3 regions of the Pseudomonas sp. LS1212 genome follow, and region 2 is predicted to be linked to each of the others. Evidence: riboswitches for the same ligand, from Rfam matches in the RefSeq annotation. Region 2 holds a riboswitch; each other region holds the start of a gene.
The links. A riboswitch is a leader RNA that binds a small molecule or an ion and turns the genes downstream of it on or off. The one in region 2 is predicted to bind cobalamin.
Positions count from the first base shown of each region.

Region 1: another riboswitch for cobalamin. It lies ahead of NVV94_RS10160 (CbtB-domain containing protein); the one in region 2 lies ahead of NVV94_RS15400 (ABC transporter substrate-binding protein).
Region 3: another riboswitch for cobalamin. It lies ahead of cobO (cob(I)yrinic acid a,c-diamide adenosyltransferase); the one in region 2 lies ahead of NVV94_RS15400 (ABC transporter substrate-binding protein).

Region 1 is NZ_CP102951.1:2,163,273-2,173,767, reverse strand. Features, by position in the region: gene cobN (cobaltochelatase subunit CobN) at 1-3,611, opposite strand, end outside; gene cobW (cobalamin biosynthesis protein CobW) at 3,615-4,679, opposite strand; cobalamin riboswitch at 4,772-4,976, opposite strand; cobalamin riboswitch at 5,235-5,461, shown strand; gene NVV94_RS10160 (CbtB-domain containing protein) at 5,556-5,741, shown strand; gene NVV94_RS10155 (CbtA family protein) at 5,753-6,445, shown strand; gene NVV94_RS10150 (cobalamin biosynthesis protein) at 6,445-6,870, shown strand; gene cobM (precorrin-4 C(11)-methyltransferase) at 6,947-7,693, shown strand; gene nfuA (Fe-S biogenesis protein NfuA) at 7,856-8,440, opposite strand; gene NVV94_RS10135 (fatty acid cis/trans isomerase) at 8,839-10,495, opposite strand, start outside.
Region 2 is NZ_CP102951.1:3,300,244-3,310,738, forward strand. Features, by position in the region: rRNA gene NVV94_RS15395 (16S ribosomal RNA) at 1-284, opposite strand, end outside; cobalamin riboswitch at 790-985, shown strand; partial or broken gene NVV94_RS15400 (ABC transporter substrate-binding protein) at 1,129-1,542, shown strand; gene NVV94_RS15405 (hypothetical protein) at 1,677-1,940, shown strand; gene NVV94_RS15410 (DUF4332 domain-containing protein) at 2,127-2,537, opposite strand; partial or broken gene NVV94_RS26930 (iron ABC transporter permease) at 2,914-3,015, shown strand; partial or broken gene NVV94_RS15415 (ABC transporter ATP-binding protein) at 3,012-3,527, shown strand; partial or broken gene NVV94_RS15420 (aminotransferase class I/II-fold pyridoxal phosphate-dependent enzyme) at 3,597-3,929, shown strand; one part of gene NVV94_RS15425 (IS3 family transposase) at 4,277-5,184, opposite strand; one part of gene NVV94_RS15425 (IS3 family transposase) at 5,184-5,439, opposite strand; gene NVV94_RS15430 (hypothetical protein) at 5,525-5,935, shown strand; gene NVV94_RS15435 (hypothetical protein) at 5,938-6,264, shown strand; gene NVV94_RS15440 (N-6 DNA methylase) at 6,603-8,939, shown strand; gene NVV94_RS15445 (restriction endonuclease subunit S) at 8,939-10,333, shown strand; gene NVV94_RS15450 (hypothetical protein) at 10,330-10,495, shown strand, end outside.
Region 3 is NZ_CP102951.1:4,338,347-4,348,841, reverse strand. Features, by position in the region: gene NVV94_RS20250 (AI-2E family transporter) at 1-780, shown strand, start outside; gene hda (DnaA regulatory inactivator Hda) at 971-1,675, shown strand; gene NVV94_RS20240 (NAD-dependent deacylase) at 1,669-2,442, shown strand; gene NVV94_RS20235 (C40 family peptidase) at 2,509-3,132, shown strand; gene NVV94_RS20230 (C40 family peptidase) at 3,292-3,822, shown strand; gene NVV94_RS20225 (class I SAM-dependent methyltransferase) at 3,838-4,500, shown strand; cobalamin riboswitch at 4,587-4,814, shown strand; gene cobO (cob(I)yrinic acid a,c-diamide adenosyltransferase) at 5,004-5,615, shown strand; gene NVV94_RS20215 (cobyrinate a,c-diamide synthase) at 5,612-6,907, shown strand; gene bluB (5,6-dimethylbenzimidazole synthase) at 6,904-7,554, shown strand; gene cbiB (adenosylcobinamide-phosphate synthase CbiB) at 7,551-8,459, shown strand; gene cobD (threonine-phosphate decarboxylase CobD) at 8,452-9,444, shown strand; gene NVV94_RS20195 (cobyric acid synthase) at 9,441-10,495, shown strand, end outside.

The DNA.
Region 1 (10,495 bases), 1.1 Mb from region 2:
TCCAGTACATAGGCATCGGCCAGCAGCGCGTAATGATGGTCGTCGATCAGGTGCGTGGTGGCATCGAAGGCGAACAGGTTATCGACGGTGGCCGCGAGCTCGAAGGCACCTTTATAGCCGTGGCGCTTGATACCGTCGATCCACTTCGGATTGACCGCCCGCGAGCGCACCACCCGATTGAGTTCTTCCTTGAGGGTACGGATACGCGGCACATCCGGCTGGCTGTGATCGCCGTGATAACTGGCCGCAGGTTGGCCGCCCAGGCTTTCCACCGCCGCGAGCATGCCGCCCTGGAACTGATAATAGTCATTGGAATCGAGCAGATCATGCTCGCGATTGTCCTGGTTCTGCACCACCGCTTGCACCTGGCTCAGGCGCTGGGCGAAGCGCTCGCGCGCCGGTGTGCCCTGGTCGGTGGCGCCATAGGCGTAACCGCCCCAGTTCAGGTAGACCTGGGCCAAATCCTCGCGGCTCTGCCACAAACGCCCGTCGATGGCATTTTGCACGCCGGCACCGTAGGCGCCAGGCTTGGCGCCGAAAATCCGCCAGCCCGCCTGGCGCTCGGCATCCTGTTCGCTCATGCCGCTGGCCAGCAGCTGTTCGCGCTCGCTGCGCACACGTGCGGCCAGCGGGTTCAGATCATCCGGCTCGTCGAGTGCGGCGACGGCTTGCACCGCAGCATCGAACAGGCGGATAAGGTTGGCAAAGGCATCCCTGAAAAATCCGGAAACGCGCAGCGTGACATCCACCCGCGGGCGGTCGAGCAGGCTCACCGGCAGGATTTCGAAGTCGTCGACGCGCTGGCTGCCGGTGGCCCAGACCGGACGCACGCCCATCAGGGCCATGGCCTGGGCGATGTCGTCGCCGCCGGTGCGCATGGTCGCCGTGCCCCACACTGACAGGCCCAGCTGACGCAAGTGATCGCCATGGTCCTGCAGATGGCGCTCCAGAATGAGATTGGCCGAAGCAAAACCGATACGCCAGGCGGTGGCGGTCGGCAAGTTGCGCACATCCACCGAATAGAAGTTGCGCCCGGTGGGCAGCACATCCAGCCGGCCCCGGCTGGGCGCCCCGCTGGGGCCGGCCGGGATGAAACGCCCCGCCAATGCATCGAGCAGGCCTTGCATTTCGGCCGGGCCACAGGCATCCAGGCGCGGCGCGACGGTTTCACGCAAGCCGTCGAGAATCGAGCGGACATCGGCCCAATCCTCGGTTTGCGGCAAGTCGGTTGCATCGTCCAGCGTTTGCTCGATCAATCGCGCTGCATATTTTTCCAGCCGTTCACGGGCGTCTCCGGCCGTGCGCCAGCTATCACTGGCCAAAGCCTGCAAAACCTGTGGTCGCGCGCCCTCCCAAGCTTGCCCCAGGTCACAATCGAGCGGATCGAAGCCTAATGAGAAGGCCTTGCCCAACGCCCGGAGCAAACTCGACTGGGCGCCCCGGCCATCGCCACGGGGTATGCGCAGCAGCGCGAGCAATGTATCGATACGCAGCCGGCCGCTTGGCGATTCGCCGAATACATGCAAGCCGTCGCGTATCTGCGATTCCTTCAGGTCGCACAAATAAGTGTCCAGCCGTGGTAGCCAGATGGCCACGTCGGCTTCGCTGCCCTGTCCTTCCTCGAGCTGCAGTTCGCGGTCGATATGCGCTTCGCGAACCAGCTTGAGGATGTCGCGCTGCAGCTCTCGGGCCCTGCGCGGGTCAAGCAGTTGCGCCTCGTAATATTCGTCGGCGAGCAACTCCAGGTCGCGCAGGGGGCCATAGGTTTCGGCACGGGTCAGCGGCGGCATCAGGTGGTCGATGATGACCGCCTGGGTACGTCGCTTGGCCTGAGCACCCTCGCCCGGATCGTTGACGATGAACGGATAGATGTTGGGCAGAGGCCCCAGCAAGGCGTCCGGCCAACAGTGTTCGGACAGACCGACGCCCTTGCCCGGCAACCATTCGAGGTTGCCATGCTTGCCGACATGCACCACCGCATCCACGGCAAAGCTGTGTCGCAGCCAGAAATGGAAGGCCAGGTAGCCATGGGGCGGAACCAGGTCCGGGTCGTGATAGACCGCGCTGGGGTCGACCTGATAACCCCGCGCCGGCTGGATACCGACAAAGGTCAGGCCAAAGCGCAGGCCGGCGACCATCATGCGGCCGTTGCGGAACATCGGGTCGGCCTGGGGCTCACCCCAGCGCTGGCGCACCGCCGCCTGATTGGCCAGTGGCAGCCGGGCGAATGCGGCCAGGTAGTCGTCCAGCGCCATGCTCTGGGCACAAGGGCGCTGGTCGAGACTGTCCAGATCATTGCTGACGCCACCCAGTAGCGCCTGGATCAGCGCGGTACCGTTGTCGGGCAGCCGGGAAACCGGATAACCCTGCTGCTGCAGGGCGCGCAGGATATTCAGCGCCGCTGCGGGGGTATCCAGGCCGACACCATTGCCGATCCGACCGTCGCGGGTCGGGTAATTGGCCAGTACCAGCGCCACGCGTTTCTGTGCATTGGGCAGACGGCCCAGCTCGCTCCAGCGGCGTGCCAGCTCGGCGACGAAGTCCATGCGCTCCAGGTGCGGGCGATAGCAGACCACATCCGACTGGCTGCGCTCGCTGCGCCAGGCCAGGTCCTTGAAACTGATCGGGCGGCTGATGATGCGGCCGTCAAGTTCCGGCAAGGCGATGTGCATGGCCAGGTCACGCGGGCCGAGGCCCTGCTCGCTGGCCTCCCAGCCGGGCTGGTTGTCCTGGGCGCAGATGGCCTGGATCACCGGGATATTGCGGCGAAACGGCCGCAGGTGCGGTGCTTCCGGGCTGGACTGGGCGAAGCCTGTGGTATTGAGAATGACCTCGGCACCGACCTCATCCAGCCAGTCCTCGGCCAGCGCCAGGCAGCCGGCTTCCTTCAGGCTGGCGACCGCGATCGGCAACGGGTTGAGCCCGGCCAACTGCAGGCGCTCGCAGAATGCATCGACGAATGCGGTATTGGCCGCCTGCAAGTGCGAGCGATAGAACAATAGAGGTACAACGGCCTGGTCGACCTGCCAGTCGGCGCGCCAGTCCTGCAACTGCGCCTGGGCGTTGCGCGGGTGATAGATCGCCGTGCGCGGCAGGGCCTGCGGCTCCTCCCAGGCGTAGTCACGGCCCAGCCAGCGGTTGGCCATGCAGTGATACAGATTGAGGGCATTGGCTTTGCCGCCCTGACGCAGAAAATGCCAAAGGCGCTCGGCTTCGGCGGCTGCGACGGTGCTCAGGCTGCTGAGTTCCGGGTCCGGGCGGTCGTCACCCGGCACCAGAATCAATTGCACGCCTCGGTCCGCCAATCCGACCAGCTGCTCGACGCCGTAGCGCCAATAGCCAATGCCGCCGTGCAATGAAATCAGAATGACCTTGGCATGACGCAGCACCTGGTCGACATAGAGGTCGACCGAGGCGTGGTTTTGCACCTGCATGGGGTTGGCCAGGCGCAGGCTGGGAAAGTCGTCCGGCAACTGCTGGGCAGTTTCGGCCAGCAGCGCCAGGTGGGAATCACCGCTGCAGAGAATGACCAGCTCGGCCGGTGTCTGGCCGAGGTCGGCAATACTGTCATCCGGCACGAAGCCGCCGGGTTGGGTCCGCAGCAGGTGCATGGCTTAGACGTTCAACGCGGCGTGCAGTTGGCTCTCGAGCAGCGCGGCATCGAGTTCCTGACCGATGAGCACCAGATGCGTGGCACGGTTTTCTTCGGCGCGCCAGGCGCGGTCATAGTGCTTGTCGAAGCGTGTGCCGACCCCCTGGATCAGCAAGCGCATGGGTTTGCCGGGAATCGCGGCGAAACCCTTGACCCGCAGGATGCCGTGTTGCACCACCAGTTGGGTCAGGGCATCGAGCAGCAGGCTCTCATCTGCTTGCGGCAATTGGATGGAGATGGAGTCGAAGGCATCGTGGTCATGATCGTCGTGATCATCGCCGTCATGGTGGTCGTGGTGTGTACGACGAGCATCGATATGCGCCTCCGACTCGGCTCCCAGACCCAGCAGGACCTCCAGCGGCAGGCGACCGCTGCTGGCTTCGATCACTTTGACCGCCGGCGGCAGTTCTTCAGCCACTTCGCGGCGCACGGCGGCGAGCAATTGGGCGTCGATCAGGTCCGCCTTGTTGAGGATGACCAGGTCTGCGCTGGCCAATTGGTCGGCGAAGAGTTCGTGCAGGGGCGATTCGTGGTCCAGGTTCGGATCGAGCTTGCGCTGGGCATCCACTTGATCCGGGAAGGCGGCGAAAGTGCCAGCAGCGACGGCTGGGCTATCGACCACGGTAATGACCGCATCGACGGTGCAGGCGCTGCGGATTTCCGGCCACTGAAAGGCTTGGACCAGAGGCTTTGGCAGCGCCAGGCCCGAGGTTTCGATAAGGATATGATCGAGGTCACCGCGGCGCTCGACCAGCTCGCGCATCACGGGGAAGAATTCTTCCTGGACGGTGCAACACAGGCAGCCGTTGGCGAGTTCGAAGATCCGGCCGTTGGCTTCTTCTTCAGTGCAGCCGATGCTGCATTGCTTGAGGATCTCGCCGTCGATACCCAGCTCGCCGAATTCGTTGACGATGACGGCGATGCGTCGGCCCTGGGCGTTGTCGAGCATGTGTCGCAACAGGGTGGTTTTGCCCGAGCCGAGGAAGCCGGTGACGATGGTGACGGGAAGTTTGGCCAGTGTTTTCATTGGATGCCCTTGGCGGATGGCGGGCATGCAGGACGAGTACCTCGGTGCCAGGCACGAGGTCGCATTCGCCACCGGATCACCCCGCCCGGTTGTAGTGAGAATCTGTCCGAGGCAGGTCTCCTGGCTTGCTGTGTGCCGATCGCTTTCGATCGGCGAGCCCGACGCCTTCCCGCATCAGTGCAGTGGCATTGTCGGATCTTTCACGGCTTACAGTTGCGGGGGCAGCCGCGGCATTGGACCGCGTTCCCGTCTTAGCTCCGGCTTGAAGGCTGGAGAACCTCGAATGGGCAAGGCTACGCAGTGGTTGCGGGTTGGTCAATCGCATCTGTCGAGTTGATTGCGCGGCGGGGCTCCCTGTCCGGCGCACCTCGATCGGCGTAGCCGCTGCCGCCAGGCTGCGCTGGGGCCGCAAGGCCCCCTGGCAATCTCAAGATCCTGCGCCTGCTTCGCACGCGAGCGCAGCCTTCGGCAGCGGCTACAAAGGTGTGAACAGGCGCATACCCAAGCAACCAACACCCCACATGCCATTTGACGCCCCCCACCCACCCATGCTCTCCTACGCGGATTCGTTTGGGTGCCCTTCACAGGGTGAAACGGGAAACCGGTGCGTCAGGTGCTACTACACTACCTGGCAAGTCCGGCGCTGCCCCCGCAACGGTAAGCGAGAGAAGAATCAGATCCACTGTGCCAGCTGTCCGGCATGGGAAGGTGATTCTTGCAGGCTTGAGCAACACGCCAGCCCCTCGCAAGCCCGGAGACCGGCCCAGACCATACCTGACAAACCCGCGGTGGGCGGGCGCTGTTGATACCTCTGCGAGCTCGCGCGCAGGGGTTCTTCGCGCTTGGCCGCCTCGATCACCACAAGAGGGAAGCGCCATGCCCATCACTACCGCCAGCCACTCAGCCGTCGTCACGTCCACCCAGACCCAACGCCTGGTCGTCGCCATATGCGCCTCCGTGCTCGGCATCTGCCTGGTCTATTTCGCCGGTTTCTCGCACATCGAAGCCGTTCACAACGCCGCGCATGACACCCGTCACAGCGCCGCTTTCCCGTGCCATTGAGAACAGCCAACATGATCAAGCGCATTGCCCGGACTGCAGGCTTTACCGGCCTGCTCGCCGCCCTGCTGTTGACCCTGCTGCAAAGCTTCTGGGTCGTCCCGCTGATCCTGCAAGCGGAAACCTATGAAAATGCGGCCCCTGCCGTCGAAGCACACGAGCATGCCGACGGCGCTGCGGCCGGGCACAGCCACGATGCCGAAGCCTGGGCGCCGGAAGATGGCTGGCAGCGCCTACTTTCCACCACTGGCGGCAACCTGGTGGTCGCCGTCGGCTTCGCGCTGATGCTGGCCGCGCTGTATACCCTGCGTGCACCCGGCCGCACCTCCGAAGGCGTGCTGTGGGGGCTGGCCGGTTTCGCCGTGTTCTGCCTGGCGCCAAACCTGGGCTTGCCGCCGGAGCTGCCCGGCACTGCCGCTGCAGACCTGGCCCTGCGCCAAACCTGGTGGGTCGGGACTGCCGCTTCCACTGCCGTGGGCCTGGCGCTGATCGCGTTCGGCAAGAACTGGCTGCTCAAGGTCCTGGGCGCAGCGATTCTGGTGGTGCCGCATTTCATCGGCGCACCGCAGCCTGAAGTGCATGAAAGCCTGGCCCCCGAAGCGCTGGAATCGCAGTTCCAGATCGCATCCTTGCTGACCAATGCCGTGTTTTGGGTTGCACTGGGCCTGATCAGCGCCTGGCTGTTTCGTCGCAAAAGCCAGGCCTGATGAGCCTGGCCGGCCGTTCGCAGGTCCTGGTGGCCGGCTTCGGCTGCCAACGCGGTTGCTCGGCCAGCGAGCTGGGCGCCCTGCTTGACCGGACGTTGCTGCAATACCGGCTGCAGCGTTCGGCGCTGACCGGCCTTGCCAGCATCGACCTGAAATGTCAGGAGCCCGGGCTGCTGGCATTGGCCGAGCAACTCGGTTTGCCACTGGTGTTTTTCAGCTCGGCTGAACTGGCCCGCTTCGAGCCGCAACTCAACCATCGGTCTACCCTCGCCCATCGCCATACCGGTTGCTTCGGCATCGCCGAAAGCTGTGCGCTGGCGTTGGCCGAACAGCTGGGCGGCTGCTCAGCCGAACTGAAAGCACCGCGCTGCACATCTGCTCGCGCCACACTGGCATTGGCTGCTCCCCGGCAAAATATTCGATAATCTCCCTCTAGCACGCGTCGGCTACTTGAGTTTTTTTCAAGCAAAACGCGTTTCCAGGCTTTTTCAGGATTCTCCAATGACGGTCTACTTTATTGGTGCAGGCCCCGGCGACCCGGAGTTGATCACGGTCAAGGGGCAACGCCTGATCCGCACCTGCCCGGTGATCATCTACGCCGGCTCACTGGTGCCGGCTGCCGTGCTCGAAGGCCATTGTGCCGAGGTGCTGGTCAACAGCGCCGAGCTGCACCTGCAGCAAATCATCGAGACGATTCAAGCCGCACACGCCAAGGGCCAGGACGTGGCTCGCGTGCATTCCGGCGACCCGAGCCTGTACGGCGCCATCGGTGAACAGATTCGCTATTTGCGAGAATTGGGCATCCCTTACCAGATCATTCCCGGCGTTACTGCCACGGCGGCGAGTGCGGCCCTGCTTGGCGTCGAGCTGACGCTGCCGGCGATCTCCCAGAGCGTGATCCTGACCCGTTACGCCGACAAATCCCCGATGCCCAGCGGCGAAGAGCTGGCAAGCCTGGCCCGGCACCGTTCGACCATGGCCATCCACCTCGGCGTCCAGCACCTTGAAAAAATCATAGAGGAGCTGCGCCCGCACTATGGCGACGATTGCCCGATTGCCGTGGTGCACCGCGCCACCTGGCCGGATCAGGACTGGGTCGTCGGCACCCTCGACGATATTCTCGACAAGGTCCGGGACAAGGGCTTTCGCCGTACCGCGCTGATTCTGGTGGGCCGGGTACTGGCCACTGACAGCTTCTCGGAGTCGGCCTTGTACCGCGCCAGCCACGCTCACCTGTACCGGCCGTAAGTGGCAGGAGAGCTTGCCCGGATTGGCCAGCCGGCCGCCTATGAATTGTTGATTCTGGCCGACAGCGTCAAGCCCGAAGGCTGCGCTCGCACGGCCGGTTGATCGGGCATAAAAAACGGCGCTCACGGGGCGCCGTTTTTTCATCTGCAGCGAACGCCTTCCTTAGTAGTAGGCGTTTTCTTTCTGCGTGTGGTCGGTCACGTCGCGAACACCCTTGAGCTCAGGGATGCGCTCGAGCAACGTGCGCTCGATCCCTTCCTTGAGGGTGACGTCGGCCTGACCGCAACCCTGGCAACCGCCACCGAACTGCAACACGGCAATACCGTCTTCGACCACTTCGATCAGACTCACCTGACCGCCGTGGCTGGCAAGCCCCGGGTTGATCTCGGTTTGCAGGTAATAGTTGATGCGCTCGTTGATCGGACTGTCGGCGTTGACCATCGGTACTTTGGCGTTAGGCGCCTTGATGGTCAGTTGCCCGCCCATGCGATCGGTGGCGTAGTCGACAACAGCGTCCTCCAGGAACGCCTCGCTGACGCCGTCGATCCAGGCGGTAAAGCTTTTCAGCCCCAGCGCGGTGTCTTCCGGCTTTTCTTCGCCCGGCTTGCAGTAAGCAATGCAGGTTTCGGCATACTGGGTACCCGGCTGGGTGATGAATACGCGTATGCCAATGCCCGGGGTGTTCTGCTTGGAGAGCAGATCAGCCAGGTAATCGTGCGCGGCGTCGGTAATGGTAATGGCGCTCATGGAAGTTCCTCACAGACTTGCCGGCAGTTTACGCGAAACGGCGCGCCTGAAAAAGTCCTAGTAATTTTGTCGGGTTACCGGCACGGTCGCAGGCACTGCCAGATGACTGTCCAACCACCCCTTGATCTGGTGATACAGGCGCTTCTCGATCAGCACGTAACTGGCCCGGGAGGCCAGCGCTCGTAGAGCTTGAAGCGAATACAGCATCCTGGACCCTCTGACGGCCTGTATTGATATCGATACTTCAGGCCCCGGCATGGCCGGGATCCCAGAGGTCGGACCACGACAAGCTGTAAAAGGTCGCGAAAAACCGCTCGGCGGTCGTGCATTGCGATGCCCTCGTTGCCCTCGTTCCCACTCTGCGTGGGAACGAGGGCAGGAGCACCTTGATACCCGCTTCAGAGGTTTTGGTAGCGGTTCATATCCAGCACACCGGCCTCCACCGGCTCGGTTTCACGGATATAGCTGGCGAGGTCGTGAAAGTACTCCCAGAACTGCGGATGACTGCGCCGCACGCCCCAGCGCATGACGATCCGCTCGAAGTTTTCCGGCGTTTTGGCCAGTTCCATGTCCTCGACGAACTCCGGCACATCGCTGGCCGGGACATTGAACATGAAATTCGGATAGCTGCTCATCACCCCGGGGTAGATCGTCAAGGTGTCGAGCCCCGGCTGGTAGCGATGGGCTTCCCCTAGCATGAACGCCACATTGCTGTGGGCGCGGTTGCGCAGCAGGCTGTAGACCACGCGCTTGCCGTTGCTGCCCTCGATGCGCAGCATGGTCGCCTCGGGCAACTGGTCGATGACTTTCAGCCCCGCGGCCGGGCGTGACGCCAGGCGGCTGAGCACCTGCTCGACATTCCTGAACTCCTCACCGATGCCCGGCCGCGAGCAATAAGCGCCCTGACAGCGGTTGATCGGATCGGGCCTGGCATTGAGGCTGCCAGTACGCTCGACGAGTTTGAGGGCAAAGTCGCGCTTGGGATTGTTTTCGTCCAGTTTCAAACCGCTCGGCGTATCGGTATCGATGCTCTCATAGTCCATCCACATCTTGATCTTGCCGCTTTTCTGGTACCAGTCGCCGAGGATGTCGCCGCGTTGTTCGGCCGGCATCAGGCGCAGAAAGTTGACCTCCGCGCCGTTGCGGATGAGGTCGAAGTACAAGCGCGTCTGCGCCTGGTGCGAAACATTGCCGAACACATCGAAATTGACCGCCAACTGATAATAGGTGCGTTCGAACAAGGGATAGTCGAACAACCAGAGGGTCTTGGGCACATCACCTACCAACCCCTTGCTGACCGAAGCACTGTCGAAGTGTCGGAAGATCGTCAGCAACGCGTTGTCGTTGCCGGCCCAGAGGGTCGACCAACTCGGTGCCGGCATTTGCGCATAAGCCTCGCGGCGCAAGCTTTCATACTCGTTGCGCTTGTCCCGGTAGGCATGCCACAGGCTCAAGACACTGCCGACATCGTCGATCTGCCCGGGCATGGCCAACAAGGGCGTGGCCTCGCCCCGGTAACTGGCATCGGTGATAAAGCGGTCATGCGCAGGTTCCTGGAACAGTGCCCAGAAGTTGTCGCGAATCACATCGGTAGCGATCTGGCCACGGCAGACCGGCCCACGGATAAAGGTGCGCACGAAATACTCGGCGTTATCGAGCATGAACTGATAGCGCGCAACCGCCGGGATGGCGGCGAAGGTTTCGAACGGATTGGCGCGGTGACGCGGACCGTAGCCAGGCAAGGATCTGGCATGCCAGTCACCGCTGTAGAACAACTGTTCGACACGCTTGAGCTTGTTTGGCCCCATGGGATAGGTGATATGCGTCTTGTGTACGATCACACCTTGCACCGGCATCAACCGATAGAAAAAATCGCTGCCCGGCTCGTCATTGGGCCGACGCGTCGCGATCAGGTCGATCGGCTTGCCGCTGGGCGTGCGTGAACGAACCCACTGGAAAAAGTGCCCCGGCTCGCCACCGGTAAAATAGATGTGCGCCAGGAACAAGTGCTCGTACAGCCAGCGCGCCACCAGCGCCTCGGTGGAACCGGGTCGG
Region 2 (10,495 bases):
TACGGATCGTCGCCTTGGTGAGCCTTTACCCCACCAACTAGCTAATCCGACCTAGGCTCATCTGATAGCGTGAGGTCCGAAGATCCCCCACTTTCTCCCGTAGGACGTATGCGGTATTAGCGTCCGTTTCCGAACGTTATCCCCCACTATCAGGCAGATTCCTAGGCATTACTCACCCGTCCGCCGCTCGCCACCAGGTACAAGTACCCGTGCTGCCGCTCGACTTGCATGTGTTAGGCCTGCCGCCAGCGTTCAATCTGAGCCATGATCAAACTCTTCAGTTCAATACTGCTTGGGTTTTGAGAAAACCCTAAACTTGGCTCAGCAATCTCAAAATGAACTATATGATTGCTCATGTAGCCACTTGTGATGCTGATAATCTTTCTGACTATCAGTCTGAGCTCACAAGCACCCACACGAATTGCTTGATTCAGTTGTTAAAGAGCGGTTGGTTGATTCTTTCGTCTCAACCGAGGTGCGCATTTTACGCTTTCCTCTGTCTCTGTCAAGCGTTTATTTTCAGAAGTTTTTCGATTTTCTCGTTTAACTTCAAACACTTGACTCGCTTCGATCTCTCGTTGCGGGAGGCGAATTCTACAGCGTTTCAAACCGTTGTCAACGACAAAAATGATGGCGGTTGCCAAGCCCTGCTCTTGCAGCTTCTGCAGCTACTTACTGAAAGCACTCTATATAGTCAGCGTTGCACTGTTCGGTTTAAACCAGGGTCGCGATGTCGCTCGGCTCAAATACTTCTAATCCGCACATGGGCCCCCCTTGGGCAGCATGATCGACTACCATGCCGCCGCCGGTTTCCAAATGGGATTAATAGGGAATCCGTGGTGCTTATGCAGCATCAAACGGAACTGCCCCCGCAACTGTAGGTGCTGAGCCTGCTCCTGAACTGCCACTGGGATTGCTTCCGGGAAGGCTGGAGCCAGGCGATGACGCATCAGTCAGGAGACCTGCCGGCCAAGCAAATCACTAACCGGCGGGGTGTCCGGGAAGGACATCCTTGCCGCGCGCGTCACCTCGGTGACCGGCCTTGCACTGCTCCTGCGGCAGCGTTCGATGATGTGTTTCCAGACTGTACACCCCCGCTCCGCGTACGCTTCAAATGGAGATTGCATCATGCTGCTGCCCCGCTTTGCCGCCCTCATCACGGGTCTGGGTCTGTCCGCCCTCGCCCATGCGGCCCCTACCCACTATCCCCTGACTGTAGAGAACTGCGGCAGCACGCTGACCTTCCAGCACGCACCAGGCCGTGCAGTGACCATCGGCCAGGCCGGCACCGAAATGCTCTATGCCCTGGGGCTCGGCGACAAGCTGGTCGGCACCTCGTTGTGGTTCAACGATGTATTGGCCAAGTACAAGGCACAGAACGACAAGGTCGAACGCCTGGCCGATAACGATCCAAGCTTCGAGGCAGTGATCGGCAAACGTCCGGAGCTGGTGGCAGTGCAGCTGGAGTGGATGGTCGGCCCGCAGGGGGCGGTCGGCACGCGCGAGCAGTTTCACGAACTTAAGATCCCGACCTACCTGATACACCAACTGCCTTGCCCGGTTGATGCCAGCCATGCCCAAAGATGATGCCGATGTGCAGGTGAACACGCAAGTCAACGTTCTGTCCGAAAAAGACGCTGCAATTCGCTTCGCCTTCGCTTTACCCAAGGCAGCGCATGAAGCTGGCATTAGCCCGCAGGAAGCCTGCAAGGCCCCACGCTGGCAGTCGCCGGACACCCTACCCGGACAGCATGCCCCTTGTCCTGCCTGAACCCGTAGACGATCCTGACCGCACCCGCTGGGCAGAAGAGTTATCCCTGACGGATGAGCAAAGGCGCGACAACGCCGTGGTCCGGCAAACCCATAGTGGCAACCTTGAAAGCTATGCCGGCTCAGCCGCCGAGCAGGCGCTGGCGCGTCGTCGTAGAGAGCTACTCTAGGCGTCGCCAGCGAGAACTAGAAAATGCATGAATGGAGTGAGCGTGTGGGATCAAAGCGGACCGTCGCGTACTAACGTGCCGCATAACCGGCTGCCAACTAAGAACAGTATAGTCGGCAGTCCGGGCTGATGTAACTGTTAGGCAGTTACGGTGGGCAATACTTCGCTTTTTGTCACCCCACCTTGGCTACAGTATCTTTTCCAAAGCTTTAGCCTGTTTGATCCAGTCTTTCACCAATTCAAAGGTGGGTGCCCTACCTACCAATTTGATTTTCTTTTGTTCAATCAATTCCTCCAACTCAGAGTGCAATTTTTCTGGCCGTTGCTTGGCAAGATCGGGAATCGCTTTCACTCCATCAATATGCTCTAATAGGTCGGATAAAACTCCTCCGACCCCATGAATACGAGCCAGATCTGCGCGATCGGCCAATGCTAAGAGCTTTGGTCTTGTCAGGCCGCAGTACTTTGCCAGTTCGCTTCTTTCGTGTGGTGTCCGACATGCGTCTAAGAGTTGATCGCTGTCATGGATGTCCTTTTCCTTCAATTTGCCCTCAGTTTCGGGGGTCATGCCTACGATTTTGCTGAGTGGTATAGCCATTTTTATCTCCAATAATGCGTTAGATGATTGTCGACAAGTGTTTGTGACCGGGCATTTCTTGCTTCCTGTCACAACACCTCCTTTCCACACATCTCGTATCACGCGTTTGGGAACGGCTTAACTGCAAAATATAATGTTGCGTTTGCTCACGACATAGACGGCAAGCCAAGGCCGCTCAATCAGCTTAGACGGCAGACCAAGCAACGCTAGCTATTTTCCACCATGCTGACTAGTGGCTCCTTCTGGCCGGACTGGGACGCCCGTGCCCAGTGTCTTATAGACATGGTACAGGTACGAAAACCCCCATAAACGCCTTAGGCCCACATCGCTGCGAGCCTAAGTAATTGATCCTATTGGTTTACCCGGCAAGACCTGAACCTGCGATCAGGGACAGGTGATCCCTGTGGGGGTGATCACCGCACTGGTTGGCGCCCCCGTATTCGCGCTGATCCTGATAGGCCGGAGGAGCTCCCGATGAGCGCCGCGGCGCCCTTTGCTGGCGAATCCGTATTGAGCTGTTCCGGCCTTGGTTTCAATGCCCGCGACGTTGCACTCCTGCACGACATCAACCTGAGCGTTCGTCGCGGCGAGACCCTCGGCATCGTCGGGCCCAACGGTTCGGGAAAATCCACGGTGGTCGAACAGCAGGCCGACACCGACGATGCGATTTGCGTGTTCGATGCCGTTGCCTTGGGCCGAACGCCCTGGCTGTCGGCGCTGAGCCCCTGGTCGGGCAATGACAATGCCATCGTCCACCAGGCTCTCTGCGACGTCGACGCTGCCCACCTGAGCACCCGCAGGTGGCGCAGCCTCTCTGATGGCGAACGCCAGCGCGTGCACATCGCTCGAGCCTTGGCCCAGCGCCCACAGATCCTGTTGCTGGACGAACCGACCAATCACCTGGATATCCAGCACCAGCTCGCAATTCTAAAGGTTGTACAGGCCCTGCCTGTGACGACGCTGATAGCCCTGCAAACGGTAATGACCGCGCGTTTACTGGCTCGAACACTAACGGCAATAGCTAGGCGCGTTGATTCGGGCCTGTTCAATGACTATCCACCAGTAGGTGGCCATGACGAACATCGTCGCCTGCTGGCACGATGGTTCGCAGGTCTAGGCGTGGACGCAGACCCTCGACGCCTGTTGTTGACCGGTGGCGCTCATCACGCGGTGTCTCTCGCGCTATCGGTGGTCTGCAGTCCGGGCGGCACACTGTTCACCGAAGCACAGACCTATCCGGGCGTGATTGCCCTCGCTCGACATCAGCGCACCCCTGTCGTCGGCGTGCGTATGGATGCAGAAGGCATCGTTCCGGAGGCGCTGGATCAAATGCTGGCTGACAGACAACCGGGCCCGGCCGCGCTCTACGTGCCGTCATGGAGCAATGGTTGACCGATGGCACCGCCGAGACCGTCAGCCAGGCGATCCAGGACGAATCGAAGCGACGCGTGGCGCTGGCTCACTCGATGCCAGGCGAGATGATGCGTGACCCGGATCATCGTGGATATCACGTGTGGCTGCCTATGCCCAGTCATGAAGCGCTACACCTAGAGCAGCAAGCCAAGGGACTGGGCCCCCGCCCGCTTCCACCGCTGCTAATCCAGAGGCCTTGGCGAGCGGTGGTGTTCGGTTGTGCCTTGGTGCACCGACGATGGCTGATCTGCGCACGGCACTTTCCTCCATCGCCAAGCTTCGGCCTGAAGGAGCACCGGCAATCTGCCCTCCCGCCCCTGTAGTGGTCAACTAATCCCGGACACGACGTTAAGTTTTTCTTCGGCCTGAGCTGGCGCCAGCCCACCGTTGAATTGATGGGGGCGAATCCAGTTGTACCGATGCATCAAGAAATGGCTGATATCGCGCTGGGCTTCTTGAGCAGTTCGGTAGCCCATGGTCGGTATCCATTCAGTTTTCACGCTGCGAAACACACGCTCCATCGGCGCATTGTCCCAGCAATTACCCCGGCGGCTCATGCTCTGGCGCATGCGATAACGCCACAGCCGCTGGCGAAATAAACGACTCCCATACTGCGACCCTTGATCCGAGTGAAACAGCAGGCCCTGAGGTCTTCCTCGTTGCTCATAGGCCATATCCAGTGCCTTGATAACCAGCTCGGCGTCCGGCTTTTCCGACAATGCCCAACCCACTATCCGGCGCGCGCAAAGATCTAGCACAACAGCCAGATAATGCCATTTCCCTTGGGCCCAAATGTAGGTGATGTCGCCGCACCACACTTGGTTGGGGGCCGAGACATCGAACTCCCGATTCAAGATGTTCGGGATATCCAACCGTTCGACCGTCGCTCGTTTATAGGCATGAGAACCTGGCTGTTTGCTCACGAGGTCAAGCTCACGCATCAAGCTGCGTACCTTAAATCGCCCCAGTTGCTCGCCGTCTTCACGCATGATCGACAAGATGCTGCGGCTGCCCGCAGCACTACGACTTTCTGTGAACAGTTCATTGACCCGACTGCGCAGCCGAAGCCGCTCAATATCAGGAGTCCGGCGCCTGAGACGCTGGGCGTAGTAACACGAGCGGGTGACTTCAAACACTTTGCACAGCCAATCAATCGGCTCGTGGACGCTAAGCTGATTGATCAGCGCGTACGCTCGTGATCTTCCGACATCAAGAGCGCGGTAGCCTTTTTTAGTATCGATTTTTCCCGTTCAAGGCGGGCGATCCGGACTTCCAGTTCCTGGATTTTCTGCTGCTCCGGGGTCAGCGCTTTGCTTAGCGGGGTGACACCTTGGCGCTCCTTCTGAACCTGCTCAACCCAGCGGCGTAGTGCCGACTCGCCGACGCCGAGTGAACGACTGGCTTCGATGTAGCTGTAGTTTTGCTTGAGCACGAGGTCGGCAGCCTCGCGTTTGAATTCAGCGGAAAAGGAACGGCGTTGTTTGGTCATTTGACACCTCGATCTGGCGAGCATTCTCGCCTAAATGGGTGTCCGGTTTCATTAGACCACTACACAGGTCTGCTACGAATATGCGGTGGAAGGTAAGTGGCCGTCACAAGGCCATGACAACGACGCGGACTGGCTGGATCTGAGTGCTTTTGTCGCGACGGGTCGAAGCTATGTTGAGCACTACGGCGCCTCACCGCCCAAGATGCTGGAAAAAACACTGGTGATGGGAGGAATTCGCGCGAGTCTCGATTCCGACAGACCTGATATCGAGGGCATTCCCGCTGCCCTGGAAGGACTCTACTCTGGATTCTTGACCTTGCTGGAGATAGCAATAATGGCTCAGATGAGCGAGAAGTCCGTAAGGAACGCAACGCTCCTGACCGCTCAAGATCGCCTCGTCACCTCAAAGCAAGGCACCCGAACAGTTGTCGAAGTCCCCGAGGCTCTCCGGTGGTTATCCGGTCGCCGAAGTTTCAATCCAACAGTGGTGGTCTGATCATGGAACTGACAAGACAAGCTGAAGCCTATTGCGCTGAGAATCTGAAACGAATTGCTGCCCCCTCCGACAAGATTGCAGGGTTTACCACCGGTACTGGACGTCAGTTGGCTCTGGAGCGGGTTCGAAATGAAATCTATTGCTGGACAGAGCTCTCAGCCCTGGGGACAGCTCCATGCTCCCCCAAACGGCGCTATAAAGCCTCGGAGACACGCAACTCGAACCTAAATCGTAAACACGCTCCACGCCTAATGCTTGGACAGGAAGTTCAGTATTGGACTTTCAATCACCTTGAAGACTTCAAGCGTTTTGTGGACTGGTATGCCTAGAGTTGTTCCCGCCAGGCAGGGGGCGGCAATCACCTCCCTCTCTCGTATGCTGGTGTAAACCAGCTTTGACGGCTCCCAGGATTGTTGGGGAGCCTTTTTTTGATCCGCGTCCGCGTCCCTTTGTCCCGACCTATGCACTCAGACCTACCTCCCCGCTCCCACCAGACAGCGCCAAAAACGGCCCTTCGCACTAGCGCGAGCACCCGCGCTGCCTCTCGAATGGAAATTCAGCTTTAGCCATAGCGGTGCACTGTCGTTGCAGCATAATGTCGCCAAATTTATTTTTAATCGTGCTGCGCACCGCATTAGCATCCGCCAAGCACTACAGGGAATTCCAAATAATGTCGCAAGCCTCTAACAATCTGGCCGCCTACATCTGGTCTTTAGCCGATTTACTCCGTGGTGACTTTAGGCAAAGCCAGTACGGTCGGATCATTCTGCCGTTCACCTTGCTGCGTCGACTCGAGTGCGTGCTGGAGGCAAGCAAGGCGGCGGTGCTGGCGGAGCATGCACGCGTCCAGCAACTCAATATTTCCGAAGAAGCCCAGGAAAAACTGCTCCTGCGTGCCAGCGGTGGGCTGTCGTTTTTCAATACCTCAAAAATGGATCTGTCCAAGCTCGGTGAATCCGGCATCAAGGCCAATCTGGAGTCCTACCTGCAGGGCTTTTCCAAAGATGCACGGGAGATTTTCGAACACTTCAAATTCACCGAATTTCTCGGGCAACTGAACGATGCCAACCTGCTCTACAAGGTTGTGCAGAAGGTACGGAAGACTGACTTAAACCCTGCTGCAGTTTCCAACCACGACATGGGCCTGGTGTTTGAAGAGTTGATTCGCCGATTTGCGGAAAGCTCAAATGACACCGCTGGGGAGCACTTTACTCCGCGTGACATCGTGCGGCTCACCACCTCCCTGGTGTTTATGGAGGACGATGATGCGCTGACCAAGCCCGGCATCATCCGAACCATTTACGACCCAACAGCGGGTACTGGAGGTTTTCTATCTTCAGGCATGGAATACGTACATGAGCTCAACCCGCAGGCCGTGATGCGCGCCTATGGTCAGGAGCTTAACCCCGAGAGTTACGCCATCTGCAAAGCCGACATGCTGATCAAGGGCCAAGACGTCAGCAACATTAAGCTCGGCAACACCCTGTCGAACGATCAGCTGGACGCCACTGAATTTGACTACATGCTTTCCAACCCACCTTTTGGCGTGGACTGGAAAAAGATCGAGCAAGACATCAACGACGAGCACACGCAAAAAGGTTTCAACGGCCGTTTTGGCGCTGGCCTGCCACGGGTTAGCGATGGCTCGTTATTGTTCCTGATGCACCTGATCAGCAAGCTCCGCGACGGCTCCCAGGGCGGCGGTCGAATCGGCATCATCCTCAATGGTTCACCATTGTTTACCGGTGGTGCTGGCTCTGGCGAATCAGAAATCCGCCGCTACATTCTAGAATCCGACTTGCTCGAGGCCATCATCGCCCTACCTACCGACATGTTCTACAACACCGGAATCTCGACCTATGTCTGGGTGCTGTCGAACAAAAAAGCCCAGGAACGTAAGGGCAAGGTACAGTTGATCAATGGCGTGAATCTTTGCGGAAAAATGCGCAAATCCCTCGGTTCCAAGCGCAATGAAATGGACGAAAGCGATATCGCCACGGTGATCCGCGCCTTCGGCAGCTTTACCGCAGTCGATGCTTACGAGCTGGACAAACAAGCCGCACAAAAGAGTAATCGGGGCCGCCAGGCTGCTAACCCGAAAGCCGAGGCAGCCAAGACCTTCGCCAGCAAGATCTTCAACAGCTATGAGTTTGGCTATCGCCGCATCAGCATTGAGCGCCCGTTGCGGCAGTCCTTCCAATTCAGCGATGCACGCATAGCTGAATGTCGCTTTGCTCCGGGTGCCATCAACACCGCCATGAAATGGCTCTACCAGGAGTACAGCGCAGTAGAGGGTGAGAGCTGGAGCGACTGTGACACCTGTAAGCGTTACGGCGACTTGAGCGCACATGAAGATGCCATTCGGCGCTACTTCAAACTGCACTTCTCCGATCTAAAAGAGAAGCACATCAAAGATCTGCTTAACAGAACAACGTGGCTGGATCAGAAGAGGCTGTTACTGAAAGCACAAAGCCTGCAGGCCATCATCGGCACTGCCCAGCACGACGACATGAACACTTTTGATGACGCGATCAAGGCCGCCTGCAAGCAACAGAGCATTGCCTTGGACACCAAAGACAAAAAGCAGATTATCGATGCGGTGAGCTGGAAGAACCCAGCCGCTGCCAAGATCATCAAGAAGGTTCACAAAACCAAAGCCAATCCCCTGTATGGCTTGTTTGCCGTCGACGGCGAGGTGCTGGAGTACCAAACAGATAGCGACCTACGCGACAACGAAAACGTCGCACTTGACCCGAGCCAGAGCGTTAACGCCATTAACGAGGCTTACTTCCTTAAAGAAGTGCAGCCGCACGTATCCGATGCCTGGATAGATGCCAGCAAGAAGGACGCTAAGGATCAGCAAGTCGGAATCGTCGGTTACGAAATCCCCTTTAACCGACACTTTTACCAGTACCAACCGCCACGGAATTTGCTTGAGATCGATGCGGATCTGGATGCCGTATCAGCCGAGATTATGGCCTTACTGCAAGAGGTGCACTCCTGATGGCAGCGCGATATAAGCCGTATTCTGAGTACAAAGACTCCGCAATTGAGTGGCTGAGAGAAATTCCGGCACATTGGGATGTTAGCAAGTTGCGCTATATGTTTTCCTTTGGCAAAGGATTAGGCATTACCAAAGAAAACTTATTAGATGACGGGGTCTTTTGCGTTAACTATGGCGAGGTTCACTCAAAGTATGGCTTTGAACTTGACCCCTCCATTCACCAGCTCAAGTGCGTCAGTGAGGATTACTTAATCTCATCACAAAGCGCTCTATTACTTAAGGGTGACTTGGTTTTCGCAGACACGTCAGAGGACATTGACGGCTCCGGAAACTTCACGCAACTAACCACCGATCATGTTGTATTTTCTGGATACCACACCATCATTGCCCGTCCCGCAGATAGGCAATGTAGCCGTTTCTATGCATATCTCTTCGACTCTCGTGAGTTCAGAGCTCAAATTAGATACGCAGTTAAAGGCGTAAAGGTTTTTAGCATCACTCAGGCTATTTTGCGAGGAGTTAATATTTGGCTTCCAACGCTTGATGAGCGTCAAAGAATCACAAACTTCCTAGACCACGAAACAGCCAAGATCGACACCCTGATCGAAAAACAACAACAGCTTATTCAGCTGCTAAAAGAAAAACGTCAGGCCGTGATTAGCCATGCCGTTACCAAAGGTTTGAACCCAAACGCCAAGATGCGTGACTCGGGTGTTTTAAGTGTCGGGCTAATGCCAGAGCATTGGACGCTGAAGTCACTGTCTTTGGCCTCCAAGAAGCTGGCTGTTGGTTTGGCAATGTCAGTAACGGATTGTTATGAAGAAGAAGGCGTTCCAATTATCAGAAATCAGAATATAAAGGAGGGATATTTTGATGGGGGCGATATGTTGTATTTGAACCCAGGCTTTGCTGAGGCGCAGGCTTCAAAAAAAGTGAAGGCTGGGGATGTTGTAATAGTTAGAACAGGCTCTAATGTAGGTTTAACCTGTTGTGTTCCTGATGAATATGATCAATGCCACACGTTTACAACATTAATCGTTACCCCTTCCGATGAGTTGGTTAAGGAGTATTTCACATACTGTATGAATTCTGCTTACGGAAAAGCAGAAGTAAATAGGCTGAAGTTTGGCTTTGGCAAAGACAATCTTAATGTTGGCGAACTCCGAGCAATGCATACATTGCTGCCTAGCGTTTATGAGCAAAAGGAAATAGTTTCTTATCTGGAGCAAGAGGTCGCCAAGATCGAGTTAATGGTTAAGAAGGCGTATGTAGCAATCGGACTGATGCAAGAACGCCGCACCGCCCTAGTCTCCGCCGCCGTTACCGGCAAAATCGACGTAAGAGACTGGGCCGCACCGCCAGCCAATCAAACCCACAAGGAAGTTGCCGCATGAATGTATCAGCTGGCGCTAAGGCCAACGAGCTGACGTTTCAGAACGATATGCTCAAGCACCTGGTGGCCAACGGCTGGTTGCAGGGCAAGACGGAACACTACAACCGTGAACTGGCCTTGTACCCTGAGGATCTACTGGGTTTTGTGCCAGATACCCAGCTTG
Region 3 (10,495 bases), 1.0 Mb from region 2:
CAGCACACGGCGTTGCCTTGGGTGCAGGTCCGGTTGGGGCTGGTCGATGGCTTCTGGAAGTTTGACAAGATCAAGGCGGCGATATCCGAGCACATGGGGCAGACCACCGACATCGTCGGCGTCGTGCTGACCCAGGCCACGGCCTCGGGCCTTGCCTTGCTCGGCTGGCTGGCGAACCTGGTGTTGATTCCGGTGGTGAGCTTCTATTTGTTGCGTGACTGGGACCTGATGATGGCCAAGCTTCGCCGCCTGTTGCCGCGCCAGCGCGAAGCGCAGGTGGTGACGCTTGCCGGCGAGTGCCATGAAGTGCTCGGTGCCTTCGTGCGTGGGCAGTTGATGGTAATGGTGGCGCTCGGCGTGATCTACGCTGGCGGGCTCATGCTGGTGGGCCTGGAGCTGGGGCTGTTGATCGGCATGCTCGCCGGCCTTGCCGCCATCGTGCCTTATATGGGGTTTGTAATCGGCATCGGCGCGGCGACGATTGCCGGGCTGTTCCAGTTTGGCGGTGATCTGTACCCCTTGCTCGGTATCGTTGCGGTGTTCATGGTCGGCCAGATGCTCGAGGGCATGGTGCTGACGCCGCTGTTGGTGGGTGATCGTATCGGCCTGCATCCGGTGGCGGTGATTTTTGCCATCCTGGCTGGCGGTGAATTGTTCGGTTTTACCGGCGTGTTGCTGGCCTTGCCGGTGGCAGCGGTGATCATGGTGCTGCTGCGACACATCAATGATCTCTATAAAGAGTCGGATATGTACGGCGGTGAGATTGATCCGGATTTGTAGCCGCACGCCGGGGGTTGCGGCCCCTGGCGTGGCAAGAATGATGTCAAATAGCCCTCAAATAATTGTGCAGTGACCGCAAACCTTTGATTTTGCTTGTGGTCTGTTGCATTGTGCACCCGGCTTCACGGGTATAAACTTTGCTAACTTTACACAGAGGCCCCTTACGGTTCGCTTGAACTGTTCAGCCAGCATGAAACCGATTCAGCTGCCCCTAGGTGTGCGTCTGCGTGATGACGCAACCTTCGTCAATTACTATCCAGGCGCCAATGCCGCAGCCCTAGGCTACGTCGAGCGACTTTGCGAAGCCGACGCCGGGTGGACTGAAAGCCTGATTTATTTGTGGGGCAAGCAGGGCGTGGGGCGCACTCACCTGTTGCAGGCAGCTTGCCTGCGGTTCGAGCAAATGGGCGAACCGGCGGTTTACCTACCCTTGGCGCAACTGATCGATCGCGGCATCGAGCTGCTCGACAACCTGGAGCAGTACGAGCTGGTCTGCCTGGACGACCTGCAATCGGTCGCCGGCAAGCCGGACTGGGAAGAAGCCCTGTTTCACCTGTTCAACCGCTTGCGCGACAGCGGCAGGCGCTTGCTGATCGCCGCTTCCAGCTCACCGCGTGAGTTGCCGATCAAGCTGCCCGACCTCAAGTCGCGGCTGACGATGGCCTTGATTTTCCAGATGCGTGCCTTGTCCGATGAAGACAAGCTGCGCGCCCTGCAGCTGCGTGCCTCGCGCCGCGGCCTGCACCTGACCGATGAAGTCGGGCATTTCATCCTCACCCGCGGCACCCGCAGCATGAGCGCCTTGTTCGACTTGCTCGAGCGCCTCGATCAGGCGTCGCTTCAGGCCCAGCGCAAGCTGACCATCCCCTTTCTCAAAGAAACCCTGGGTTGGTAGATCAACAGCTGATTGCCCAGGCCGCCGCCGTGCTGCGCCGGGCCCAGCGCATCCTGATCATTACCGGTGCGGGGCTTTCCGCCGATTCCGGGCTGCCGACCTATCGGGGCCTGGGTGGGCTGTATAACGGCGTAACGGCTGAAGGCATCCCGATCGAGCAGGCCTTGTCCGGCCCCATGCTGCAGCGTAATCCGGCCTTGTGCTGGAAATACCTGGCCCAATTGGGCACCGCTTGCCTGGGTGCGCGCCCGAACGCGGCGCATGAGGCCATCGCCCGCTTGCAGCAGGCCAAGCCCGATTGTTGGGTGTTGACGCAGAATATCGACGGCTACCACCGTGCAGCCGGTAGCCCGGTGCAGCGCCTGATTGAAATTCACGGGCAGCTGTCCCCGCTTTATTGTCAGTCCTGTGGTGCGGTCAGCGATGCCTTGCAAGAGCATCTGCAGCAACCCTTGCCGCCGCTTTGCCGGGTCTGTTCGGGCATTTTGCGCCCGCCGGTGGTCCTGTTCGAGGAGCTGCTGCCCGAGCCTGCGCTGGAAACCCTGTATAAGCAGATGGCCTTGGGTTTCGATGCCGTGCTGGTGATTGGCACCACCGCCAGCTTCCCTTATATTCACGAACCGGTGTTGCGCACGCGGGCCAGCGGTGGCTTCACGATCGAGATAAATCCGGTGCCGACCGAACTGAGTGGTGACATGGACATTTATCTGAGGGGGAGGGCCTTAGAGGTTATGGGGAAACTCACAAGTCACATTTTTTTCGATTGAATTTGCAAATGAGAATGAGAGAAGGCATAGTCGCGCCTTCTTATGGATTTTGACACGGTCGTGCCCATGCTAAAGCGCTTCGCACCCCTCGTGCCCCTCGCACTCGTTACCCTGCTTTTTGGCTGCGCGGCTCATACGCCGGTTTCGCAACAGCAGGTCAGCAACCCGGTTACCGCCAATGCTTCGGCTCAGCCTTCCCTGATTCTCCAGGAAGAGCTCATGAGCGAAAAAGAGCTGACCGAATTCTCCAGCAGCAAGCCTTACCAACTGCCCGCCCTGGCTGACAGCATCCTCGAGCGTGGCATGTCCCTGATCGGTACCCGCTACCGTTTCGGCGGCACCTCGGAGACGTCCGGCTTCGATTGCAGCGGCTTCATCGGTTACCTGTTCCGCGAAGAGGCTGGCCTGAAACTGCCGCGCTCCACGCGTGAAATGATCAACGTGAACGCTCCGCTGGTCGCTCGCGACAACCTCAAGCCCGGTGACCTGCTGTTCTTCAGCACCAACGGTCGTGGTCGTGTCAGCCATGCCGGCATCTACCTGGGCGATGATCAGTTCATTCACTCCAGCAGCCGCCGCAGCGGTGGCGTGCGCATCGACAGCCTTGGCGACCGCTACTGGAGCAAGACCTTTATCGAAGCCAAGCGTGCGCTGGCCATGGCCCCGAGCACGGTTATCTCGCGCAATTAAGCTCAGCAGTTTCGCAGCAAAAACGGCGACGTAGCTCAAAAAAGCACGTCGCCGTGTGCGTTTTTGGCAATAGCAACTAGTATTAACGGGTTATAACCTCCTGGCACATGGCCAGGCTCTCGGCGGAGTAAGCCGGATCAGATCAGGATTGTTCTGTTTATGTCGATGGCTGCGCGCTTTGCCCTTGTTCTTTTCGCAGCACTGCTCGGTGCCTGTAGCAGTCATGCCCCGTCGCCTCGGGTCACCGAGCCGGCCGTCATGGCCCCTCAACAATATTTCTCGCCGGTTGCCGAAGATGTGCTGTTTCGTGCACTGGGCCTGGTCGGCACGCCCTATCGCTGGGGCGGTAATACACCGGACTCGGGCTTCGACTGCAGTGGGCTGATCGGTTACGTCTACCGTGATGCTGCCGGTATTTCCCTGCCGCGCTCTACCCGTGAAATGATCGGCCTGCGCGCTCCCGAAGTCGGGCGCGATGCGCTGCAATCCGGCGACCTGGTGTTTTTTGCCACCAACGGCGGGTCGCAGGTCAGCCATGCCGGTATCTACGTCGGCGAAGGGCGCTTTGTCCACGCGCCGGCCACTGGTGGTACGGTACGCCTGGATTACCTGTCCAATGCCTACTGGCAGAAGACCTACCTCAACGCCAAGCGCGTCCTGCAGCCGACCAGCCTGGCGCGTAACCCCTGACAAAGGGAGGCCGGCATGACCGCCCAAACGCTCTACCTGGACGACGCGCTGTACCACTACCTGCAGGACGTCTCGCTGCGCGAAACACCGCTGCTGCAACAATTGCGAGCCGAAACCCAGGCGATGCCCATGGCGCGTTGGCAGGTTGCGCCCGAACAGGGTCAGTTCCTGGCCTTGCTGGTGCGCTTGATCGGGGCGCAGCGGCTGCTTGAAGTCGGCACGTTCACCGGTTATAGCGCCCTGTGCATGGCTCAGGCGATGCCGGCGCAGGGGCGATTGATCTGCTGTGATCTTCCGGGAGACTACAACCAGACGGCCCTGCGTTATTGGCAGCAGGCGGGGGTGGCCGACAAGATCGATCTGCGCCTGGCGCCGGCATTGGACACCCTCGCACAACTGGAGGGGCAAGGTCAGGGCGGCAGTTTCGACCTGATCTTCATCGACGCCGACAAGGCCAACTACCCGGTTTATCTGGAATACGCCTTGCGTCTGCTGCGGGTTGGCGGCCTGGCCATTTTCGATAACACATTATGGAGCGGTCGGGTGCTGCAGAGCGAACCCGACAGCGCCGATACCCGGGCCATCCAGGCGCTCAATCGCGCCTTGAAGGATGACTCGCGCGTCGATCTTTCGCTCTTGCCACTGGGCGATGGCCTGACCCTGTGCCGTAAACGCTGAGCGTCACCGGGCAGCCGTTACCCGCCAGATTTTGTTGCCCACGTCATCGGCCACCAATAATTGACGCTCCATCCCCAACCCTCTAACCTTCGCGACTTGTTCCAGGTGCTCTGCAATCGTTTCGGTTGCCGGAGTGAAACAGGGAAGCCGGTGGGCGTGCATGGCGCGCGATTCCGGCGCTGCCCCCGCAACGGTAAATGAGTCAAGGTCGCGCAGTGGCCACTGGATGCGGTTCGGGTCCGGGAAGGCGTGTGACCTGGGTGTGCGCACCCCACTCATGAGCCCGGAGACCGGCCTGAAACATCCCACGGCATCACGCAGCCTGACGCGCGCCGGGCCCGATCCGGGCACGGCCGCCGCACGCTGCGTCTGCTTTGATCCATCCATCTGTCGCGCGGGTGAGAGCGGCATTGACGATTTCCTGCCACCAGGCCAGGGCTGGCGCCCCGTCTGTCGTGGTGCTTCGTCGATGCCGGCCATCTGCGCGTTAGCGGAGAGCTGCGATGACTGAAACCACCGAACGTGATGAGCGCCATGTGGCGCGCATGCTGCGCAAAAAGGCCGTGATCGACGAGCGCATTGCCAATGCGCCGAACGAGTGTGGGTTGTTGCTGGTATTGACCGGCAACGGCAAAGGCAAGAGCAGCTCCGCTTTCGGCATGCTCGCCCGGGCCATGGGCCACGGCATGCAATGTGGTGTCGTGCAATTCATCAAGGGCCGCACCAGCACCGGTGAAGAGCTGTTCTTCCGGCGCTTTCCAGAGCAGGTTCGCTTCCATGTCATGGGCGAGGGTTTCACCTGGGAAACCCAGGATCGCCAGCGCGATATCGCCGCGGCCGAAGCAGCCTGGGCGGTGGCCCGCCAGTTGCTGAGCGATCCGTCGATCAGTCTGGTGGTGCTCGACGAGCTGAACATCGCCCTCAAGCACGGCTACCTCGACCTCGATCAGGTGCTCGGCGACCTGCAGGCACGCCCACCCATGCAGCATGTGGTAGTGACCGGCCGCGCCGCCAAGCCCGAAATGATCGAACTGGCCGATACCGTCACGGAAATGGGCATGCTCAAGCACGCGTTCCAGGCCGGCATTCGTGCCCAGAAAGGCATCGAACTATGAGTGATGCGCGTCATTGCCCGGCGGTGTTGATCGCCGCGCCGGCTTCCGGCCAGGGCAAGACCACCGTGACCGCCGCACTGGCCCGCTTGCACCGTAACCAGGGGCGCAAGGTGCGGGTGTTCAAGTGCGGCCCGGACTTCCTCGACCCGATGATCCTCGAGCGCGCCAGTGGTGCGCCGGTGTATCAGCTGGACCTGTGGATGGTCGGTGCCGACGAGAGTCGGCGTCTGCTCTGGGAGGCTGCTGCCGAAGCTGACCTGATTTTGATCGAAGGGGTCATGGGCCTGTTCGATGGCACGCCTTCGAGCGCCGACCTGGCGCGCCACTTCGGTGTGCCGGTGCTGGCCGTCATCGACGGTACGGCCATGGCCCAGACCTTCGGTGCGTTGGCGTTGGGCCTTGCGCGCTATCAGCCGGACCTGCCGTTTGCCGGGGTGCTGGCCAATCGGGTCGGTACCGTGCGACATGCCCAACTGCTCGAAGGCAGCCTGACCGAAGGCTTGCGCTGGTATGGCGGCTTGTCTCGGGAAACCGGTATCGAACTGCCGAGCCGGCACTTGGGCCTGGTCCAGGCCAGCGAACTCAATGACCTGGATGTGCGCCTCGATGCGGCCGCCGCCGCGTTGGCCGAAAGCTGCGAGTCGGCCCTGCCGCCACCGGTGGAATTCGCGGCACCTGTGCCGGTCGCCGTCGAGCCATTGTTGGCCGGCGTGCGCATCGCCGTGGCGCGGGACGAGGCGTTTGCCTTTACCTATGGCGCAAGCCTGGACCTGCTGCGAGCGATGGGCGCGCAACTGACGTTTTTCTCGCCGGTTCACGATCGGGCATTGCCGTGCGCCGATAGCCTGTACCTGCCTGGCGGCTACCCGGAGCTGCATCACCTGGCCCTGGCGGACAATGCCAGCATGCTCGCCGATATACGTGCCCACCATGAAGCGGGCAAGCCGCTGCTGGCGGAGTGCGGTGGCATGCTCTACCTGCTCGATGCCCTGACCGATGTCCAGGGCCAGCGCGCTGAGCTGGCCGGCCTGCTCAAGGGCGAGGCGGTGATGCAGAAGCGTCTGGCAGCCCTGGCCCTGCAGGCGGTCGAACTGCCGGAAGGGAGCTTGCGCGGGCATACCTATCATCACTCCCTGACCAGTACCGAACTTGCGCCGATCGCCAGGGGCCAGAGCCCCAACGGCGGGCGTGGCGCCGAGGCGGTCTATCGGTGCGGGCGCTTGACCGCGTCCTATGTGCATTTCTACTTTCCCTCCAACCCCCAGGCGGTGGCGGCGCTGTTCAAGCCATGAGCGAGCACGCATTCAGCGAGGATGAACGGGCGGCGGTCTACCGGGCGATCGCCGAGCGGCGCGATATGCGTCATTTCGTCGGTGGCAGCGTTGCGCCGGCGCTGTTGGCGAAGTTGCTGGCCGCGGCCCATCAGGCGCCAAGCGTCGGCCTGATGCAGCCATGGCGGTTTATCCGCATCAGCGACCGGGCATTGCGCCAACGCATCCAGGCACTGGTCGAAGAGGAGCGGGTGCGTACGGCCGACGCCCTCGGCGAGCGTTCCGACGAATTCATGAAACTCAAGGTCGAAGGCATCAACGACTGTGCCGAGGTCCTGGTTGCCGCGCTTGCCGATGACCGCGAGCGGCATATCTTCGGCCGCCGGACCTTGCCGGAAATGGACATGGCGTCCTTGTCCTGCGCTATCCAGAACCTTTGGTTGGCGGCCCGCGCCGAAGGCCTGGGCATGGGCTGGGTGTCACTGTTCGAGCCGCAGGCCCTGAGCCAATTGCTCGGCCTGCCGGCAGGCGCCAAGCCGCTGGCAATCCTTTGCCTGGGGCCGGTCGAGGCGTTCTATCCGGCGCCCATGCTGGCCCTGGAAGGCTGGGCCGAGCCCAAGCCGTTATCCGACATGCTGTATGAAAACCATTGGGGAGTGAATCGATGAGCGTGGCGTTGCTGAGTGTCGCCGGGGTGGCGCTGGATGCGCTTTTGGGTGAGCCCAAGCGCAGGCACCCGCTGGTGGCCTTCGGGCGCCTTGCCGATCGTCTCGAGCAGCGCTTCAATGCCGGTGGCCGCGGTTGGCGCAGCCACGGCGTGACCGCCTGGTTCCTGGCGGTGATCCCGCTGACGCTGCTGGCGACACTGCTGTCATGGCTGCCCTATATCGGCTGGATCGTCGAGATTCTGGCCCTGTATTGTGCCCTTGGCCTGCGCAGCCTGGGCGAACACATCACGCCGGTCGCCGAGGCGCTGCGCCGTGATGATCTGGATGAGGCGCGCGTGCGCGTGGGGTATCTGGTCAGCCGCGAGACGCGCGAGCTCGATTCCACCGCCGTGGCCCGTGCGGCTACCGAGTCGGTGCTGGAAAACGGCAGCGATGCGGTGTTCGCCGCCTTGTTCTGGTTTGCCGTGGCCGGTGCACCCGGTGTCGTGCTCTACCGCCTGAGCAACACACTCGATGCGATGTGGGGCTATCGTAATGAGAGGTTCGAACGGTTCGGCTGGGCCGCTGCGCGTATCGACGACGTACTCAACTATATTCCTGCCAGGCTGGTTGCCTTGACCTACGCGTTGCTGGGCAAAACCCGGCTGGCACTCAAATGCTGGCGGACCCAGGCGCCGGCCTGGGACAGCCCCAACGCCGGCCCGGTGATGGCGGCAGGTGCCGGTGCGCTGGGCGTGGAACTGGGCGGCGCGGCGGTCTATCACGGCGAACTGCACGAGCGCGCGCAATTGGGCGAAGGCCCGGCGGCCGATGCCGATGCGATCGAACGCGGCTGGCGCCTGGTCCGTCATGGTGTCTGGTTGTGGTTGCTGATTTTGTGCCTGGGGGCTGAGTTTTATGCTTGAACACGGTGGTCGCCTGCAGCGCGCCGCTCAGCTGTACGGTATCGCGCTGGATCAATGGCTGGACCTGTCCAGCGGCATTGCGCCCTGGCCGTGGGATATCCCGCCGATCCCGGTGCGCGCCTGGGCGCGCCTGCCGGAAACCGACGATGGCCTCGAAGTGGCGGCGTGCGTCTACTACGGCGCCAGCCAGGTCCTGCCGGTGCCGGGCTCGCAGGCCGCGATCCAGGCGCTGCCGCGCTTGCGCCGCAGTGGCAAGGTAGGGGTGCTCTCGCCCTGTTATGCCGAGCACGCCGAAGGCTGGCGACGCGGTGGGCATGTCGTGCGTGAGATCAGCGAAGCGGAAGTGGATTTCTTTCTCGACAGCCTCGACGTGCTGGTGGTGGTCAACCCGAACAACCCGACCGGGCGCATGCTGCCGCCTGAGCGGTTGCTCGAGTGGCATGCTCGCCTGGCGCCGCGCGGCGGCTGGCTGGTGGTCGATGAAGCCTTCATGGACAACACGCCGCGGTTGAGCCTGGCGGCCTGTACCGGGCTGATCGGCTTGATTGTACTGCGCTCGTTCGGCAAGTTTTTCGGCCTGGCCGGTGTGCGGCTGGGGTTCGTCCTGGCCGAGCGCAAGCTACTGAACCTGCTGGCCGAACAGATAGGCCCATGGGCCGTCAGCGGGCCGACCCGGGTGTTGGGAAAGGATTGTCTGCTCGACAAGCAAGGGCATCAGCAGCAGATTCTGCGCTGTGCCCAGGCCAGCGAACGCTTGGCGCAACTGCTCGGCCGCTTTGGCCTGAACCCGCAGGGTGGCTGCGACTTGTTCCAGTGGCTGGTGACCGATCGCGCCGAGCAGTTGCACGAATTCATGGCTCGACGCGGGATCTTGCTGCGCCTGTTTGTACAGAGCAGCAGCCTGCGTTTCGGCCTGCCTGCCGAGGAAGCCGATTGGCAGCGCCTCGAACAGGCGCTCGATGATTATCTCAAGGACATTTCATGACCACCCTGATGGTGCAAGGCACCACCTCCGATGCCGGCAAAAGCACGCTGGTGACGGCGTTGTGCCGGTGGCTGACGCGCCAGGGCGTGCGCGTGGTGCCGTTCAAGCCGCAGAACATGGCGCTCAACAGCGCGGTGACGGCCGACGGCGGCGAAATTGGCCGGGCCCAGGCGGTCCAGGCCCAGGCGGCGGGCCTTGAACCGCACACCGACATGAACCCGGTCCTGCTCAAGCCCAATAGCGACACCGGGGCCCAGGTCATCATCCATGGCCGCGCGGTCACCAGCATGAACGCGGTGGCTTATCACGACTACAAGGCCATTGCGATGCAGGCAGTGCTGGCCTCGCACCAGCGCTTGAGCGCCGAGTATCCGGTGGTGATGGTCGAGGGTGCAGGCTCGCCGGCGGAGATCAACCTGCGCGCGGGCGATATCGCCAACATGGGCTTTGCCGAAGCGGTGGATTGCCCGGTGTTGTTGATCGCCGACATCAATCGCGGCGGGGTTTTCGCGCATCTGGTCGGCACCCTGGAGTTGCTCTCGCCGAGCGAACAGGCGCGGGTCAAAGGCTTTGTCATCAATCGCTTTCGTGGCGATATCGCACTGCTGCAACCGGGCCTGGACTGGCTGGAGGCGCGCACCGGCAAGCCGGTGATCGGCGTGCTGCCCTATGTGCTGGACCTGCACCTGGAGGCCGAGGACGGGATCGACCGGCGCCAGTCGGACAAGGCCGCGCAAGTGCTCAAGGTCATCGTGCCGGTGCTGCCACGGATCAGTAATCACACGGATTTCGACCCGCTGCGCCTGCACCCGCAGGTCGACCTTCAGTTCATCGGCCCGGGCGACAGCATTCCGCCTGCCGACCTGATCATTCTGCCCGGCTCCAAAAGCGTGCGCAGCGACCTGGCCCACCTTCGTAGCCAGGGTTGGGAAAGTACAATTGCTCGTCACCTGCGCTACGGCGGCAAGCTGCTGGGCATCTGCGGTGGGTTGCAGATGCTCGGCCGGCAACTGGATGACCCGCTGGGCCTTGAAGGCGCCGCCGGTTCCAG